DNA from 3 places in the Planococcus sp. TJ-307 genome. Region 1 is predicted to be linked to each of the others. Evidence: riboswitches for the same ligand, from Rfam matches in the RefSeq annotation. Region 1 holds a riboswitch; each other region holds the start of a gene.
What was found. A riboswitch is a leader RNA that binds a small molecule or an ion and turns the genes downstream of it on or off. The one in region 1 is predicted to bind S-adenosylmethionine.
Positions count from the first base shown of each region.

Region 2: it holds a riboswitch for S-adenosylmethionine, as region 1 does, so the genes downstream of both, mtnW (2,3-diketo-5-methylthiopentyl-1-phosphate enolase) here and AC4EHK_RS13400 (bifunctional homocysteine S-methyltransferase/methylenetetrahydrofolate reductase) in region 1, are expected to answer to the same signal.
Region 3: it holds a riboswitch for S-adenosylmethionine, as region 1 does, so the genes downstream of both, AC4EHK_RS12680 (5-methyltetrahydropteroyltriglutamate--homocysteine S-methyltransferase) here and AC4EHK_RS13400 (bifunctional homocysteine S-methyltransferase/methylenetetrahydrofolate reductase) in region 1, are expected to answer to the same signal.

Region 1 is NZ_JBZDOJ010000003.1:375,819-381,559, reverse strand. It holds gene AC4EHK_RS13425 (MFS transporter) at 41-1,240, shown strand; gene AC4EHK_RS13420 (hypothetical protein) at 1,332-1,916, shown strand; gene AC4EHK_RS13415 (DUF4188 domain-containing protein) at 1,986-2,462, opposite strand; gene AC4EHK_RS13410 (PadR family transcriptional regulator) at 2,475-3,020, opposite strand; partial or broken gene AC4EHK_RS13405 (DUF6920 family protein) at 3,226-3,927, shown strand; SAM riboswitch class I at 4,053-4,157, shown strand; gene AC4EHK_RS13400 (bifunctional homocysteine S-methyltransferase/methylenetetrahydrofolate reductase) at 4,230-5,741, shown strand, end outside.
Region 2 is NZ_JBZDOJ010000001.1:117,310-123,050, reverse strand. It holds gene mtnA (S-methyl-5-thioribose-1-phosphate isomerase) at 1-604, opposite strand, end outside; gene mtnK (S-methyl-5-thioribose kinase) at 601-1,791, opposite strand; SAM riboswitch class I at 1,868-2,021, opposite strand; SAM riboswitch class I at 2,293-2,402, shown strand; gene mtnW (2,3-diketo-5-methylthiopentyl-1-phosphate enolase) at 2,478-3,692, shown strand; gene AC4EHK_RS00515 (2-hydroxy-3-keto-5-methylthiopentenyl-1-phosphate phosphatase) at 3,698-4,363, shown strand; gene AC4EHK_RS00510 (methylthioribulose 1-phosphate dehydratase) at 4,360-4,974, shown strand; gene AC4EHK_RS00505 (1,2-dihydroxy-3-keto-5-methylthiopentene dioxygenase) at 4,990-5,526, shown strand; gene AC4EHK_RS00500 (hypothetical protein) at 5,661-5,741, shown strand, end outside.
Region 3 is NZ_JBZDOJ010000003.1:216,812-222,552, reverse strand. It holds gene AC4EHK_RS12695 (TspO-related membrane protein) at 136-945, shown strand; gene AC4EHK_RS12690 (YitT family protein) at 1,076-1,951, opposite strand; gene nadX (aspartate dehydrogenase) at 2,153-2,935, shown strand; gene AC4EHK_RS12680 (5-methyltetrahydropteroyltriglutamate--homocysteine S-methyltransferase) at 3,044-4,171, opposite strand; SAM riboswitch class I at 4,281-4,388, opposite strand; gene arr (NAD(+)--rifampin ADP-ribosyltransferase) at 4,490-4,906, opposite strand; gene AC4EHK_RS12670 (hypothetical protein) at 4,928-5,167, opposite strand; gene AC4EHK_RS12665 (glycine/sarcosine/betaine reductase selenoprotein B family protein) at 5,183-5,692, opposite strand.

The sequences.
Region 1 (5,741 bases):
GAAAAATCAGGACGGTTTGTTTTGTGGAAGGGGAATTGGGATGGCTGGGGGAAAATGGACAGCTTTGTTTTGGATCGCCATGGCAGAGCTGTTTGCGTTGAGTTTATGGTTTAGTGCGAGCGTCACAGGACCGGAATTGAGGGAGCTTTGGCACCTCACCGAGCGGACACAGGCCTGGCTGTCAGCGTCTGTACCAGTCGGATTTATCATCGGCACATTACTAAGTGTTTCTTTCGGTATTGCAGATCGCTTTAATGCACGGAAAGTTTTTGCCCTTTCCGCATTGGCGGGTGCACTCATCAATGGGTTGCTGACGGTCGCTGACAGTGCGGCCATCGGCATTTCTTTGCGTATATTAACGGGAGTCGCGCTTGCAGGCGTCTATCCGACAGCGGTCAAGTTGTTGTCGCAATGGTTTCCAGCAAAAAAGGGATTGGCGCTCGGGGTTTTGATTGCCGCATTGACTTTAGGCTCGTCTTTGCCTTACTTCATCAGCATCTTTTTTTCTTCAGTGGATTGGAAATTGGTTATCATTGTCAGCTCGCTGCTGGCATTGGTTGCGGCTGCAATGATGAATTGGGTCGTAAGGGACGCGCCAGTTGCTCAGCAACCAACGATTTTTTCTTTTAAACTGATCAAACAAGTGCTGCTCAATAAACCTGTCATGTTAGCGAATTACGGCTATTTCGGCCATATGTGGGAATTGTATGCCATGTGGACATGGCTCCCCACTTTCCTCGCTGCCAGTTTTGCCAGCTCTTCCTCTGCTATCGACCCGGCCATGATTGCAATAGCTTCTTTTGTATCAATTGGCGTTGCGGGAGCGATTGGCAGCGTTTTGGGCGGTTTAGTGGCAGATAAATTGGGCAGATCGCGGTTAACAATTCTATCATTGGTCATCAGTGCTGGCTGTTCGGTCATCATCGGTTTTACATTTGGCCAGGCTTTATGGTTGACGGTAACGGTAGCAATTGTTTGGGGGATGTTTGTTATATCCGATTCGGCGCAATTCTCAGCGGCGGTGACAGAATTTGCAGAACCCCCGTATCTAGGAACTGCTTTAACATTTCAAATGTGCGTCGGCTTTTTAGTCACGATCTTTTCCATCAATATGATTCCCGTCGTGCAAAGCATCGTTGGCTGGAAATGGGTATTTGCGTTATTAAGCATCGGTCCGGTATTCGGTGTAATTTCAATGGTGAAGTTTCGTGCTTATGAAATAAAAGAAGTAGAAAAATAGTCTTTTGAGCATGGATAAAAAGAACTATCATTTTGTTGTAAATATGATTATGATATAAATAAACGGATGATGTTGCAAAGGGGATAGCGGGATGAATTGGTTGCCAAAGAGAAAAGACAAGGTGGCGGCTTTCTGGGAATGGTTTGCAGAAAACAAAGCAGCGTACTTTGAATTGGATGAGTCTGGCCGAGATAAGCTTTTTAGCCAGTTGGAAAAGAAATTGCACAAGGTCAATCGGCATTTGGCTTTTGAGTTTGGCGAAAGCCTGGCTGCGGGAAAACGTGAATTCATCATTAGTGCAGACGGGGTGGTCGAAGCTTTTGATGACGTCATTGAGTTGGTCGACAACGCACCCACTCTTGGCAGCTTTGCCATCATTGGTTTTCGCCAACCGCATGAGGAAGAGTTTTCTATCGCATACGGAGATATCGAACTGGGGTGGGATGATATTTTCTGTACGTTTGAAAAAGACAGCGACGAAGTGAATTTAGTTCTCTACATCAAAGGCTTTACCGAAGATAACGAAGACGAGTTTATTTCAGCTTCTTTTATTTTGTTGGATACCGTCATCGGAGAATACAATGCGGGCATGCGCATTGGGGAAATCGAGTTCATCAGCTATGAAGGCCAGCCGGATGTTCGGCCGATAAAAGAATTACAAAGCCTTTTTACATAAAACCTTATTAACTAGTTTGAAACCCTGTCCGGATTTTTTTGGACAGGGTTTTATTATTGCGTGAAGGAGTTAATGTTGCTTTTGGAGTCGTTGACGAGCGGATGAAGTAGCTGGCGTAATCGCTGTTTTTCCGAGCGCTCGGGCTAAGCCAAACTCAGGCATATTAACGTAAATCGACTCTGATTGGCCAGGAGAAATGAGGTAGGTTTCGTGATAAATGCCGACAGCGTCATTGTTTTTTGCTTTGTTGTTGAACGTTTTCCAAGCAGACAGATGATTTTGCCCTTTCGAATAAGCATGCAATTGTTCTTCCGATTGCCAATACTGAACCATGAACGTAAGGGGCGGTTTGAAAAAACTTTCAGAAGACAGACAACCCAGTTCTTTGTGCACTGCGAGTTCTTTGATCATGGGCCCCATTGCCATCATGACCGGCAGCCATTTATGCACAGCTCTCCATTTGTTGATTCGCATGCCGATAACAAAAACGACGATTCCCTCGTGGCTTTCAGCAGTGTATCTTCCGGGAAAGACGTTTGCGCTCATTGTTTTTCCTCCTCATAGACTTAAGGTCTTGTTTGCTTCATCACACCATTCGATTGCAGCCAAAGTGGTCCGTATTCCGTAATCCAGCGTCAAAAGCCAAAAAGGGGCATCCGCTTGATCTCGCAATTGCGTATTGATCATTTCTTGAATTGCTCTATACGTGTTCAGGCGGCCGGTCAGTTTTTCACGAAAATCTGCTAAATGACTGAGTGTATCCTGAACATCCTGGTTTCCGCTGAAAAATAACTTGAGCAGGAGTTCATTTTTTTCACCGGGCAGCTGCTGAATCGGCTGCTGGATCCATTCTTTTAGAGCACGCTCGCCTTCGTTAGTAATCGTGTATTCTTTTTTGTCCGGCCTGCCTTCCTGAACTTGAGATTCCACGGTGGCATACCCTTGATCTACCAACAGTTTCAATGTCGGATAAATTTGTCCGTAACTGATTTTCCAAAAATGGTTCAAGCTTGTATCGATCATTTGCTTGATCGAATAGCCAGTGCGGCATTCTGTTGTCAGCAGCCCGAGTATGGCATATTGAGTATGGTTTTCTTTTGCCATGGATTCACATCCTTATATCTTTTTGATATATATCTATTTGCTATAAAAATACTCTCTTTTTGACTTTTTGTCCAGTGATTATTTAAAAATGATTTAATGCCTGTATAAACAGGTAAAGAAACAAAAAGGAGTGTTTGCGGTGGAGAAAAAAGATGAGCATGTAATCCATTCTGACCTTGCGGCTCCTGACAAACTAACGGAACAAATGGCAGAGTCTCTTCCATTGCCTGTGAAAAATTGGCTTTATGCAATTGGCGCTGTCGGTCACGAACAAATTGCGAGCGTCAGCTTCAAGCAACTTGGTTGGATGAAACAAAAGCCGGAGCAAAAAAAGTGGATGGCCTCGGAAGCCGAACAAACGAGCTTTACCGACCCGCCTGCATTCTACTGGTCTGCAAAGATGAAAATGGGAAAGGGATTATTCATTACGGGGAAAGACAGCTTTACTGCTGGCAAAGCCAGTATGCGGATCAAACTTGTGGGCATCTTTCCAATGTCACAAACTCCTGACAATGAGAAGACCAATGAGTCTGCGCTGCAGCGCTACTTAATGGAGTTGGCTTGGTATCCAGCAGCGGTGTTCAGTCCATTTATCAAATGGGAGCTCGTGGATGTGCACACTGCGAAAGCAACGATTACGTATGAGGGCTTGACCGGATCAGCAACCTATTTCTTCAATGAGCAAAGTAAGTTGTTGAGGGTCGAGGCTTTGCGCTATAAAGGCAGTGGCAAAGACGCATAACGACAGCTCTGCATCGGAACTATCAAAGAGCATCAGCAGGTAGAAAGATTGAAGATGCCCGTAAAAATGGAGGTCAGCTGGGTGATAGAGGGTAATACATTTACTTGGTATAAGTTTGATGTGTCAGAGATTCGATTTAATCCCAAAAATGCATCTACATTCTAAAAAATTCTGAAAGCAAAAAGTTTTTGCGGAATAACACAGAAATTTCATTGTTTTTCGACAGATTGCCTTGACCTGTTCCATAGATACAGGTACCATATTTAGAATACTTAAAACAGAATAGTGAATTCTTATCAAGAGAAGTCGAGGGACTGGCCCGATGAAGCTTCAGCAACCAGCCGAAAGGTCAGGTGCTAAATCCAGCAGGCAAGCAATTGCCTGGCAGATGAAAAGGAACGAGTTTGATATCGTAAAGCCTTCTTTTTCATGAAGGCTTTTTTTGTATATATGGGGGGTTGAGCAGGATGGGTTTATTAGACGAATTAAAGACCAGGATTTTGACGGCGGACGGGGCCATGGGTACATTGCTGTATTCGTACGGCATTGAGTATTGCAACGAGGAACTGAATTTGCAACGACCGGAAATTATTGAAAAAATCCACCAGGACTACATCAAAGCCGGAGCGGATATCATCCAAACCAACACATATGGAGCAAATGCAGCGAAACTGGCCCGTTACGGACTGGAAGAGCAAGTCGCGGACATCAACAGAGCCGCCATTGGAATCGCGAAACGTGCGGCAGCGCCAGGAGGACAATTTGTTTTCGGCACCATTGGGGGAATACGGGGAATCCGTAAAAGCGACGCTACGCTGCAGGAAATCATTGCGATGGTCGACCAGCAAGCCAATCATTTGCTGTCTGGAGATCCGGACGGCTTGTTGCTGGAAACGTATTACGATTTTGAAGAGTTGGCAGCAACGGTCAAGTATTTAAAAGGCATCACCGATACCCCGCTGATTGCCCAAGTGTCCATGCATGAGCCGGGCATCCTGCAAAACGGTATGTCGCTGAACGATGCCCTGCATCAGTTGGAGACGCTTGGAGCCGATATCGTCGGTGTCAACTGCCGTCTCGGCCCTCACCATACCATCCAGGCTTTTGAAGAAGTCACTTTGCCTGACAAAGCATTTCTTTCTGCTTATCCCAACGCCAGTTTGCTTGATGTAGAAGACGGACGAATCGTCTATGAATCGGAAGCGGATTATTTTGGCCGTGCCGCTTTGTTATTAAGAGAAGAAGGTGTGCGTTTGATCGGCGGCTGCTGCGGCACAACGCCGAAGCATATTGAAGCCGTGAAAAAACATCTCGGTAATTTGCCTCCGATTTTCCATAAAGAGGTAACAGCAAGAAAACCAATCATCATTCGTGAAGCAGAAGCATTAGAAGTGAAGCCGCTTCACGAAAAAGCCAAAACAGAACGAACCATTATTGTGGAATTGGATACGCCGCGCCATTTGGATACGGCTAAATTTTTAGAAGGATCCGTCGCTTTAAATAAAGCCGGTGTTGATGCCGTAACAATGGCGGACAATTCGCTGGCATCGCCGCGCATCAGCAATATGGCGATGGGCTCCATCCTCAAACACAAGGAAAACATTCGGGCACTCGCTCACATCACATGCCGCGACCGCAACTTAATCGGCCTGCAGTCGCATTTGATGGGGCTCGATGCGCTCGGGATCCATGATATACTCGCCGTAACAGGTGATCCAACCAAAGTCGGCGACTTCCCGGGAGCTACCAGTGTTTATGATGTGTCCAGCATGGAATTGATTCAATTGATTAAAAAGCTGAATGAAGGCATTTCATTTTCCGGCAAGCCGTTGCGGAAAAAAGCCAACTTCTCTGTTGCGGCAGCATTTAACCCGAACGTCCGTGTTTTGGACCGAGCAGTGGCAAGGCTTGATAAGAAAATCGAAAGCGGTGCGGATTATTTCATCTCGCAGCCGGTTTATACAAAAGAGAAAATCATC
Region 2 (5,741 bases), on a different contig from region 1:
ATACCGTCAGGCGCGCGCCCTGGTAAATCGGCCGGGTTTCACAGGCGAACACTTCAAACTCGCGGCCCCGCTCGCTGCCAAGATGAAATGGCGCTAGTGCGGTGCCGTATTTGGCCGTAGCAATCGAACCGGCGTTGCAAATAGTCATTACCCGCGTTTGCTCTTGCAGCAACACCAGTGCATGCTCGCCAATGCTGCGGCACGACTCTTCATCTTCCTTGTGGATCTGGACTGCTTCCGCCTGAAGCAGCAGTTTGGCTTGTGGTACGTTCTCTGCTTCTCGAAGCTTATCTTTCAGTCGGCTAAGCGCCCAGCCAAGATTGACTGCGGTCGGTCTGGAAGAATTCAAGTATGCGGCATCTTTTTCAACGTATTGCTGAAAAGCTTCCAACGAATCCGTATCGTGCCGCTTGGCGCCGTTAGCCAGTCCATAAGCTGCAGTGATGCCGATGGCGGGTGCGCCGCGAACCTTTAATGCAAGAATCGCATCGTAAACGTCTTCGACGGTTTCAAGCGTCACATATTCAATGGCATGCGGCAGTTTTTGCTGATCTAAAATGGTCAGCTGCTGGCCGTCCCATTTGATGGATAAGGGGATGCTCATGTACGGGCCTCCTCAAGAATTTGCAGTACATCGTTGATCGATGTGATTTCCTTGCGCTGTAAAATCAAAACCTGGCCAGTCTGCAATGCTTGCTTCTTGAAGGCGATTCGCTTACCTGCGTCTTCGATGCTGTCCAGATCTTTCACATGTGCCAAGCCGATGGTTCGGCGAATTAATTCGCATCCTGCAAAACCGGCTGCATCTGTCAGCACTTTCTCAAGCACATGCTCCAGGTAGCCCTCTGTCTCCTTGAACGATTCCACACTATGTTTTTTCCATAGCTCGGTGAATGAAGAAGCGAAGACATCCCAGGTCTTTCTGATATCTTCTACCATCACTTGGCGATTCTCATCTTCGCGTGTGACCGACTGGAAAACTAAGTTCGCCAGGAACAAACCAACATCAAATCCAATCGGACCGTAAAAACCGAATTCGGGGTCGATCACCTTCGTTTCCGTCTGGCTGGCAAAAATACTGCCGGTGTGTAGGTCGCCATGCAGCAGAGCTTCCGATTCAGTCAAAAAGCTTTTCTTTAATTTCGCTACTTCGAGCTGAAGCTTCCGGTTGCTCCAGATCGCTTCTGCCGCTGATTGAAGCTGCGGTTCGTAATCGTTGGTATCGAGATCAAAAAATGGATCTGTAAAAATGAGATCTTCCGTAATCTTGCATAATTCGGGATTGGAAAACTCCGCAGCCAAACGCTTTTTTTCAAAAGGATGCAAGCCGTAATCCGATGTGTGGAATAAAGTCAGTGCCAAGTATTCACCGATGTCCTGCGACAATCTCGGAAAATTCCGTCCGTGGATCAACCCTTCCCGCGCAATCTCCAGATGAGACAAATCTTCCATCACCGTAATGGCCAACTCTTCATCTGTTGCAAAGACTGTTGGCACGAGTGACGGGACAAATTCTCCGTGCTTTCTGAGGACATTCGCTTCAATCGTCGCGCGCTTTAACGTCAACGGCCAGCTTTCGCCGATAATCTTAGCGTATGGCAATGCCTGTTTGATGATCAGCCGCTTTCCTGTATTTGGATCTTCGATTTGGAAAACATAATTCAAGTTGCCGTCGCCGATTTCCCGGCAAGTCAATTGGGCAGCAGGGTCAAATGTATGAACCGTTTTTGCCAGCGCAATCGCTGTTTCTTCCGTTAAGGCTTTATAAGTAGCGGGAACCGTAAGTGTCATTGTAAATCTTCCTTTCATGTGCAATATAAAAAGCCTCTTTCATAAAAGAAAGAGGCCAGAATAAGAGATTCCATGCCTCTTATCTTTCAGAAATAAATTTCTGATGGAATTAGCACCGTGCCTTGCAGGATTTTCATCCTGGCGCATAAAGCGCCCCTTCTCACGAAGGTATTACGGTCGGTTGCTGGGCGTCATCGGGCCAATATCCCTCTGCCAGCTCTTGATAAGAGTACTACGTGTTATTTAATTTAAGTTATGAAAAGAATCCTATCACGATTCAGAATTAACTGTCAATCCATTTTTCCAATAAAAACAATTTTATGATAACGGAGTTGACAGATTTCTGCGCACATGAAATAATCAGAATTACTTTATTAATCTTATAGTTGAAGAAATCGTTTCAGGCAGACGCTTTCCGCGTACGAAGCGGGTTTGTGGAATATCAATTGATAAAAACCGATAGTCTGACTTAATAAATCATATTTACCCAATTTCATATCTTTCTTATTTAGAGCAGGTGGAGGGACAAGCCCTATGATACCCGGCAACCGGTCCATTGATGGACACGGTGCTAATTCTTGCAGCCAGAACCGGTGGCTGAGAAATAAGAAGTTGTTAACGCCCTTAACCTCTTCTTATTTGAAGAGGTTTTTATTTTTTAAAATTTGCATGGGAGTGTGGAATACATGAGCGTTTTGACTGCTACATATCAAGTCTACGGAAAACCGGGTTCGTTCGAAAAAAAAGCGGACGGCATCGCTTTGGGACTAACCATCGGTTCTTGGACTGACTTGCCGCTGCTTGAACAGGAACAACTGAAACACCATAAAGGAAATGTCGTGTCCATCGAAGAATTTGAACAAGAACGCCACCCGCTAAAACCGGATTTAATAAAAGCAGAGCTTGAAATTGCCTACCCAAGCGTGAATTTTTCGGCTGACCTGCCTGCCATTTTGACTACTGTTTTCGGCAAATTGTCGTTGGATGGCGAAGTAAAGCTATTGGATCTGGAGTTTAGCCACGACCTGCTTAGCCACTTTCCTGGACCGCGCTTTGGCATCGAAGAAATTCGCGACACTCTTGGCGTTGGAGGACGGCCGCTTCTCATGAGTATTTTTAAAGGCGTCATCGGCCGTGACCTGGATTTCCTGTCCGCTCAATTGCGTCAGCAGGCATTAGGCGGCGTGGATCTGGTCAAAGATGATGAAATACTATTTGATAACCCACTAACTCCTTTTGAAAGCCGCATTACCACGGGTAAACGAGTGCTTGATGATGTCTATGAAGAAACGGGACACCGAACGCTTTATGCGGTGAACCTGTCAGGGAGAACTTCCGAACTGCGAGGAAAAGCACGGAGAGCACGCGAACTTGGAGCAGATGCCTTGTTGTTCAACGTTCATGCGTATGGGTTGGATGTCTTGCAGGAGCTTGCTGAAGATGATGATATCGCCTTGCCGCTTATGGCGCATCCCGCTTTTAGCGGTGCCTTCACTTCTTCTGCCTTCTATGGCCTTGCGACACCGCTGGCCCTTGGAAAACTGATCCGATATGTCGGCGCTGATTTTTCGCTGTTTCCTTCACCTTACGGCAGTGTTGCACTGGAAAAAACGGCAGCCCTGGCACTCGGCAAAGAACTGACACGGGACAGCCCGCTAAAACGCAGCTTTCCAGTGCCATCCGCCGGAATTCATCCGGGTCTTGTGCCTTTGCTGATGGCGGATTACGGAATCGACAGCGTCATCAATGCCGGCGGCGGCGTTCACGGACATCCCGCTGGAGCAGCTGGCGGCGGACAGGCATTCAGGCAAGCCATTGACGCCGTGCTGCAGGGAGAAACCTTGCAGAATGCCGGCAAACAGCATAAAGAATTGCAGACAGCACTTGAACTATGGGGGTGAAAACAGTGAACAAACCGATTATTTTTTGTGATTTTGACGGTACGATTACAGCTAATGACAATATTATTGCCATCATGGAAAAATTTGATCCATCAGGATGGGTGCCGGTCAAAGATCAGATTCTCGATCAATCCATCTCAATACGCGAGGGTGTTGCGAAAATGTTTTCTCTGCTCCCGGTTTCGGAAAAAGACGAAATTATTTCCTATGTTTTGGAGCAGGCGGAAATACGCGAAGGATTCAGCGACTTTGTCGCCTATTCGAAAAAGCAGAATTTGCCTTTGTATATTGTTAGCGGTGGCATTGATTTCTTTGTCCATCCGCTACTTGAACCTTTCGGACCTTTTGATGACATCTACTGCAACAGCGCTGACTTTTCAGGTGATCTTATCAAACTGGAATTTCCGCATGGCTGCGACGATGCCTGCACAAGCCAGGGCTGCGGATGCTGCAAACCATCTGTCATCCGGGATCTTTTGGACAAAGACACGAAAAGCATCGTCATTGGAGACTCCATCAGTGACTGGGAAGCTGCAAAAGAAGCGGATTTCGTCATTGCTCGGGATTTGCTGGCTGAAAAATGCCAAGAAGCGGGCATCAATTACGAACCGTTCGAAACGTTCCACGAAGTTATTGCGATTGTTGATGAATATATAGGGGTGAAGTCATGACCCTTTTGCATGAAAAGTGGCGGGAATTGGCGGATGTCAAAGACGAACTGGCCGTGCGCGATTGGTTTATGGGGACCAGCGGCAATCTTGCCATCAAAGTGGCGGACGAACCGCTCGAGTTTCTGGTAACCGCGAGCGGCAAAGACAAGAAAAAACGTACAGATGAAGATTTTCTGCTTGTCGATGCCAATGGTCAGCCCGCTGTTGAAACAACGTTGAAACCATCTGCTGAAACCTTATTGCATTGTACAATTTATGGAAAGACCAGCGCCGGGTGCAGCCTCCATGTCCATACGGTCGCCAATAATGTCATTTCTGAATTGTACGGCGACGCCGGAAAAATTGATTTTCAGGGCCAGGAATTGATCAAAGCTTTTGGATTGTGGGAAGAGGACGCGGTACTGAGCATTCCCGTCATCCCCAACCATGCAGATATTCCAATGCTCGCCAAAGAATTTGACGCATTCGTTACTGCTGATAAAGGAGCGGTACTGATTCGCAACCATGGCATTACCGTCTGGGGAAAAGATGGCTTTGAAGCGAAAAAGCTGCTTGAAGCCTGTGAGTTTTTATTTCAATACCAATTGGCATTGCAACTACACCTAAAATAAGAGAGGAAGATTAAAATGGCGATTATTAAAATTCAAGGAACAAATGAAACAATCGAAGCACAAACAGAGGTTGCAGCTTTTTTGGAGCAGCAGGAAGTTGTTTATGAACACTGGGACAACACTAAATTACCCGAACACCTTCGCGAAAAATTTGATTTGAGCGATGAAAACAAAGATGAGATTCTTCAAGCCTTCAAAACCGAAATCGACGACATTTCAGAACGCCGCGGGTACCAGGCAGCGGACATTATTTCGCTGTCAGACTCCAACCCAAAACTGGACGAGTTATTGAAGAACTTCCAGCGCAAACACATCCATACAGATGATGAGGTGCGCTATATTGTTAGCGGACATGGCGTATTCATCATCCAAGGAAAAGACGAACGCTTTTTTGAAGTCCACCTGACTCCAGGCGACTTGATTTCGGTACCTGAAAATATCACACACTACTTCACACTTGCAGATGACCGGAAAGTTGTAGCGGTTCGCATCTTTGTCACAACCGAAGGCTGGGTACCAGTTTATCAGGAAGAAAACAGCATTCAAAACTAATAAGGTGGTTCAAAGATCCGACATAGTCGGATCTTTTTTTATTTGAAAAAATAGGTAATTTTTTTATATTTTATCCAATTTTAAGCTATAATAATTTCCAAGATATATTTTGCAAATAGAAAAGAGTGATATGAATGAAAAAAGTGTTTCTCTCCCTTTTGGCAGTTGTTATTTTATTTGGACTCCCTATTATGATTTGGTTTTTTCAGGAAGAA
Region 3 (5,741 bases), 160 kb from region 1:
AATCTGTTTTTATAGAAAAATAGTTTTGCAGCAAAGCCAATTAGGGAAAACATATTCAAAGAGAGTTAACTAGACATTTTTATTGGTTACTTGCGAATGAAACCAACTAATAGCTACTGAGAGGATGAGTTCACAATGGATGAAAGCACATTGAAAAAAACAAAAAATTTCACGATACTCAATCTGGTTTTCTACTTTTTAACACTTGGCGTCAATTACTTCGGATCTTCCGGATTTTTTGCTGGGAACAGTCAGAAAGACGTCTCAGACAAATACATGACGCTTATCTCGCCGGCACCTTTTACGTTTTCGATTTGGGGAGTTATCTACAGTTTACTGCTGATTACGTTGATTTATTTATTTGTGAAGAGGAAAGACAAACGTATCAGTAAGCTGGTGTTATTAATTTCTCCTTTGTTTATCGCGAGTTCCCTGTTCAATATGGGGTGGATTGTTGCTTTTTCTTATGAACAGTTAGGCGTATCAACGCTGTTGATTTTGGGCATGTTGTTTTCATTGCTTCTTATTGTGGAAAGAATTTATAAAAATCGCTTTGCTTTTCCGTCTACGTTTGCAGGTCTTAGTTTTACTTTCTACAGTTCCTGGGTGTTCATTGCAACGATTGTTAACATCTCTGCGTTTTTAGTGCAGCTGGAGTGGAACGGGTTCGGACTTTCCGATTCAATCTGGACCATGATCGTATTGGGGATTGCCATCGCCTTTGTCCTCTTTTACTTGGCCCGTTTCAAAAACGCTGCCTTTCCGATTCCCATCGCTTGGGCTTTCTTTGGAATCTATAGTGCTTATACCAGTGGACAGCTCGATCCAGCTATGTCCGCGATTATTCAAGGCATCTTGTTAACTGGCATTGCCATCTTTTTGATTGCTGTTGTGTGGAGATTTGTTAAAAATGGAAATGCTCTTTTCCCGAGACATACGGTTTAAGAGAACTCTCCAAATGAAAGTAGACAATGCCATAAGCTCGTTAAGAAATACTTGATTTTTCTAGTGGATGCAAAAAGCGCCGCTCTCTTTTTAATAAAGAGAAGCTGGCGCTTTTTTTGTTTCGGACCAATCAGTGAATATCCCGCTTTTTGAAACTGCCGCCTCTGACTTCGGCGACGTCGTAAACGGCGACAAAGGCGTTGCTGTCAATTTCGAAGATGATTTCTTTCATTTTGCTGTCTTCAAGCCGGTTGATGATGCAGGTGATTTCTTTGTATTGCTCGTTCGTGTAGGCGCCGTTGACGATATTGTACGTGGCGTTTCGTCCAAGGCGGTCGTAAATGGTTTGGACGAGAAGTTCCGGTTCCCGCGAAATAATTTTATACGTCTTCGAGCCACTGAATCCTTCTTCGACCAGATGAATCACTTTGGATGCGATAAAATAAGCAATTCCGGAAAGGAACGCGCCTTGCAAGCCGAAGACGAAGGAAACGATGATAAAGACGAATATGTTCAGGAACAAGATCATGTCACTTGTCCCGAATGGCAATTTGCGTGACAGCAGCACGGCTAGCATGTCGATGCCGTCAAGCGCACCGCCGTTTCGCAGCGCAACCCCCATGCCAAAACCGATGATGATTCCGCCAATAACGGTAATCAATAAAGTGTCGCCCTCAATAATAGGCGGGATATGGTGCATGAGAGTCGTCGCATAGGCGAGGGAAGCAATGCCAATAGTGGAGTAAATGGCGAAGCTTTTCCCGATTTGCTTATATCCCAAATAGACAAAGGGAATATTCAAGACTGCAATCAGCACGCCCAGTGGCATGCCGAATAATTGGGAGCCAACAATGCTGATGCCCGTGATGCCGCCATCTGATACATTATTCGGAATCAAGACAGCTTCAAGGCCATATGCAGTAACAAACGCACCAATGATAATGGCCAGTGCCCGTAAAACTAATTTTCCTTTATTTGCTTTTCGTTTTGTAGATGGCATACTCATTCTCTTCCTCTTTTCTGTAGTTGCCCAGCTGATCTTTTTCACTCTAATTATTAAATATAATCCTTTTATTGCTATTTTAGTAGAGCAAATTTAGAAGAAGTCGTCTGCCAAAATGAATCTTCATCAAGTATCGCTTTTTAGGGTATAGGTAAGTATCCAACATTCGGTAGACTATACCTATTTAAATGAGGAGGCTAAACGATGAACATCGGAATCATCGGCACAGGAAATATCGCCACGTATTTATTGGAACAGGTGAATACCAACAAGGTAGCCAAAGAAAGAAGAATAACGGCAGTTTTTGGCCGCAACCAGCAAGCGGGCCGCCGTTTGCATGAACAGTTTGGGGTCGATTTCCATACAGATATTCACAAATTCTTAGAGACGCCGATTGATCTCGTCGTGGAGGCAGCGACTGTGGAAGCTGCTCATCTTTACGTGAAAGAGATCGTTGCCCATCAAAAAGACCTCGTCGTCAGCAGTATCGGCGTCTTTAAAGATGCCGCTCTTCTGACTGATGTTAAAGCTATGGCTGAGTCTAGCGGAACACAGGTTTTCCTGCCTTCCGGTGCAATTGGTGGACTGGACATCCTGCAATCGGCGAAAGCAGCTGGTGGCTTGGAGCGGGTTCAGCTTACGACACGGAAATCACCCGCATCGCTTGGGATTCAAGCAGAGCAAGAGAAAGTACTATTTGAAGGTTCTGCAGATGAAGCCGTTGAAAAATTCCCGAAAAACGTCAACGTCGCGATGACACTCGCACTTGCGGGAATCGGTATCGAGAAAACGACAGTGCGCATCATTGTCGACCCGGCTATGGAACGGAATACGCACACAATTGAAGCAGAAGGGGACTTCGGGAAACTGCAGCTGCAAGTGGAAAACAATCCGATGCCGAGCAACCCGAAGACGAGCCTTCTCGCTGCGTTGAGTATTTTAGCTGTATTACAGAATAAAGATGGGGCATTGAGAATCGGCAACTGAGTTGGACAGTGAGCTGAAGCCGAACACCTATTTTATACTTTTAAGAACGTAAATGAAGTAAATCAACCGAAAAAAGCCCAACGCAAAGACTGCGTTGGGCTTTCCAAGTCACTCCCCAAAAATTTCTTCAGAAACTTCCACGATATACCGCAGTTTGTCCCATTGTTGCTGTTCGGTGAGGATATTGCCGTGGTGGGTGGAGGCAAATCCGCATTGCGGGCTGATGCAGAGCTGTTCGAGCGGGACATATTGAGCTGCTTCTGCGACGCGAGCTTTGATGGTTTCTTTGTCTTCAAGTTCGCCGTTTTTCGAAGTGAAGACACCAAGCACCACGCGTGGGCCGCCGGCTGGGATATGTTCCAGCGGCTGGAAGCTGCCGGAACGTCCGTCGTCGTATTCCAGGAAAAAGCCATCGACTTGTTCTTTGGCGAAAAGTGTTGGCGCAATGAGCGCGTAGCTGCCTTCAAATGCCCAATCGGATTGATAGTTGCCGCGGCATAGGTGGGTCGTGATCGCCAAATCTTCTGGCTGATCTTTCAAAACGGCGTTGGTAACGCGCAATGCCAGGTCGATCAAGTAATCCCGGTTGTATTGTCCGTCATTGAACGGAATGTCGGGTGATGACAATCCTGCAATATAGACATCGTCAATTTGAATATAGCGGGCACCTGCAGCGTAGAATGCTTGGAAGGCATCGCGGTAAACTTGGATGATGTCTGTTGCATAATCTTCAAGATCCGGATAAATGCGCTCATTGCGAATGCCTTGGTTGAAAAATTGGTTTGGGCTTGGAATGGTCAGCTTCGGAATAGCACGGCCCCCAACGATTTCTTTAAATTCAATGAAGTCTTGGATGAATGGGTGATTTTCATTGAAGGTGGCTTTGCCGGTATTGCGGACATCGTAAGCTTCCGTTTCTACATTTTTGAATTGATAGCCTTTTTCCGGCGTGTATCCTTCAAATCCGTGAATCTCTGCCATGAAATCAGTGTGCCAGAAGGTGCGGCGAAATTCGCCGTCTGTCACAGCTTTCAGGCCGACTTCAATTTGTTTGTCGACGATGTGCTTGATTTCAGTTGTTTCGATGGCTCTTAATTGTTCTGCCGTAATGCGGCCATCTTTAAACTCTTTTCTTGCCTGATGGATGCTGTCCGGGCGGAGCAAGCTTCCTACGTGATCTGCTTTGAAGGGCGCTTTATTGACTCGTTTCGTTGGATCGGTGATTGGATTGGCCATGTTGCATTCCCACTTTCGGTTTTTAGTTTTTAGTTAACGTGCGATCTTCCCAAATAAAAAATGGGACTTTCTTCAAAAAGAAGAAAGCCCCATGTATGGAAATGCATTCTTCTTATCTTCTAGGCTCTAACACCTATTGGAAGTAGCACCTTATCCTGTAACAGAATGGTTGCTGAGACATCACAGGGCCAAATCCCTCCGTCTCTCTTGATAAGAAATAGATTATTAAGTTAATGGTTTGTCGATGTGTTACACAATAAAGCAATTTCCAGATAAATGCAAGAAAATGTACATCCTGTTTTTTCTATTGTAAAAAATTCAATCAATGATGATGGCCTTTCCTTGTTCACGCAACGCCTTTAACGATGCCCGCATGGTGCTAAGTTGTTCATCGGTATGCCGTTCCCAGACACCGAGCTCTGCGATTACTTTAAGAGGCGATTGGGAACGGTAAGAGCGTGTTGGATTGCCTGGAAATCGCTTGTTGGTTAAATTCGGATCATTCTCAAAATCACCTACTGGTTCTACAAGGTAAATTCTCTCTTTGGCAGTAGAAGCCGCTAGTTCGGCACCCCATTTGGCGGCTTCCAATGTTGCCGTGAAATAGATGTAATTGGATTTTTTGTTCTGGTAATTGGACGGATGCTGCGCCTGCAATAAATCCCCAATCTTCAATTCCGCTTTTGTCCCATGAAAGAAAGGACCTGGATCTAAAACCTCTTTTGTTTCATTCATATTGATCTGCCTCCGTTGTTTCTATCGCTTTTCCTGATAAGTTGCCCGAGTCCCGGAAGACAGTGCCAACAGCTCCAGCAATTGGTCCACCACTCTTTTTCGCGTATCAAAGTCGAACGGTTCGCCGCATGGCCGTCCCATTTTAAAGTGGACGTGGAGGGTGCGGGGAGCGCCGACTTTGTCGGTAATTTCCGGGAACAAAGTGACCATGGCGGTTGGGATATGTGAAGCTTCTAAAGCCCGGGCATACAGCCCAAGCACGTTATGGCAAGATCCTCAGCCAGGCACCAAGAGCGCGGCGTCAATTCCTTCGTTATGGAACAATTCGACCACTTTGGGAATGAAATCTTTCTCGGCTGTCGTCGTGTCCAAGATGCCGCCGTTCAATCCAATGTGGATGTCCGAAACACCCCCAATTTTTCCATCGACTGCAGCGTCCTTTAACTGGTGGAGCGGGAAGACGATGGACGGATCGGCTTTGGCGAACTTTGTGTCGAAGTAAAGGTGCGTCACTGTCAACTCCTGCTCTGCGGCGTCTGCCGGGACGATCCGAAATGAAGGATCTCCCGCTGGATTGTCCACATCAAACGGCTCGTCTGATTTTAGGTGGACACCGGCAGTTGACACCAGTGCTACTTTGCATTGGTCCAATGGTTTTGGCAAAACGGCTTCAGGCAAGTTGTTGTTTTCTGTCATATGGCTCATGGTGAATTTCTGGTAGGCAGTCGTGAAATTGCTGGAAAACGTCCGGGACAATTTCGATTTGAGTCGGGTTTTCATTTTCATGTCAGCCATTCCTCCAGTTCAAAGAGTCTATTGGATAATATTCGGTGGC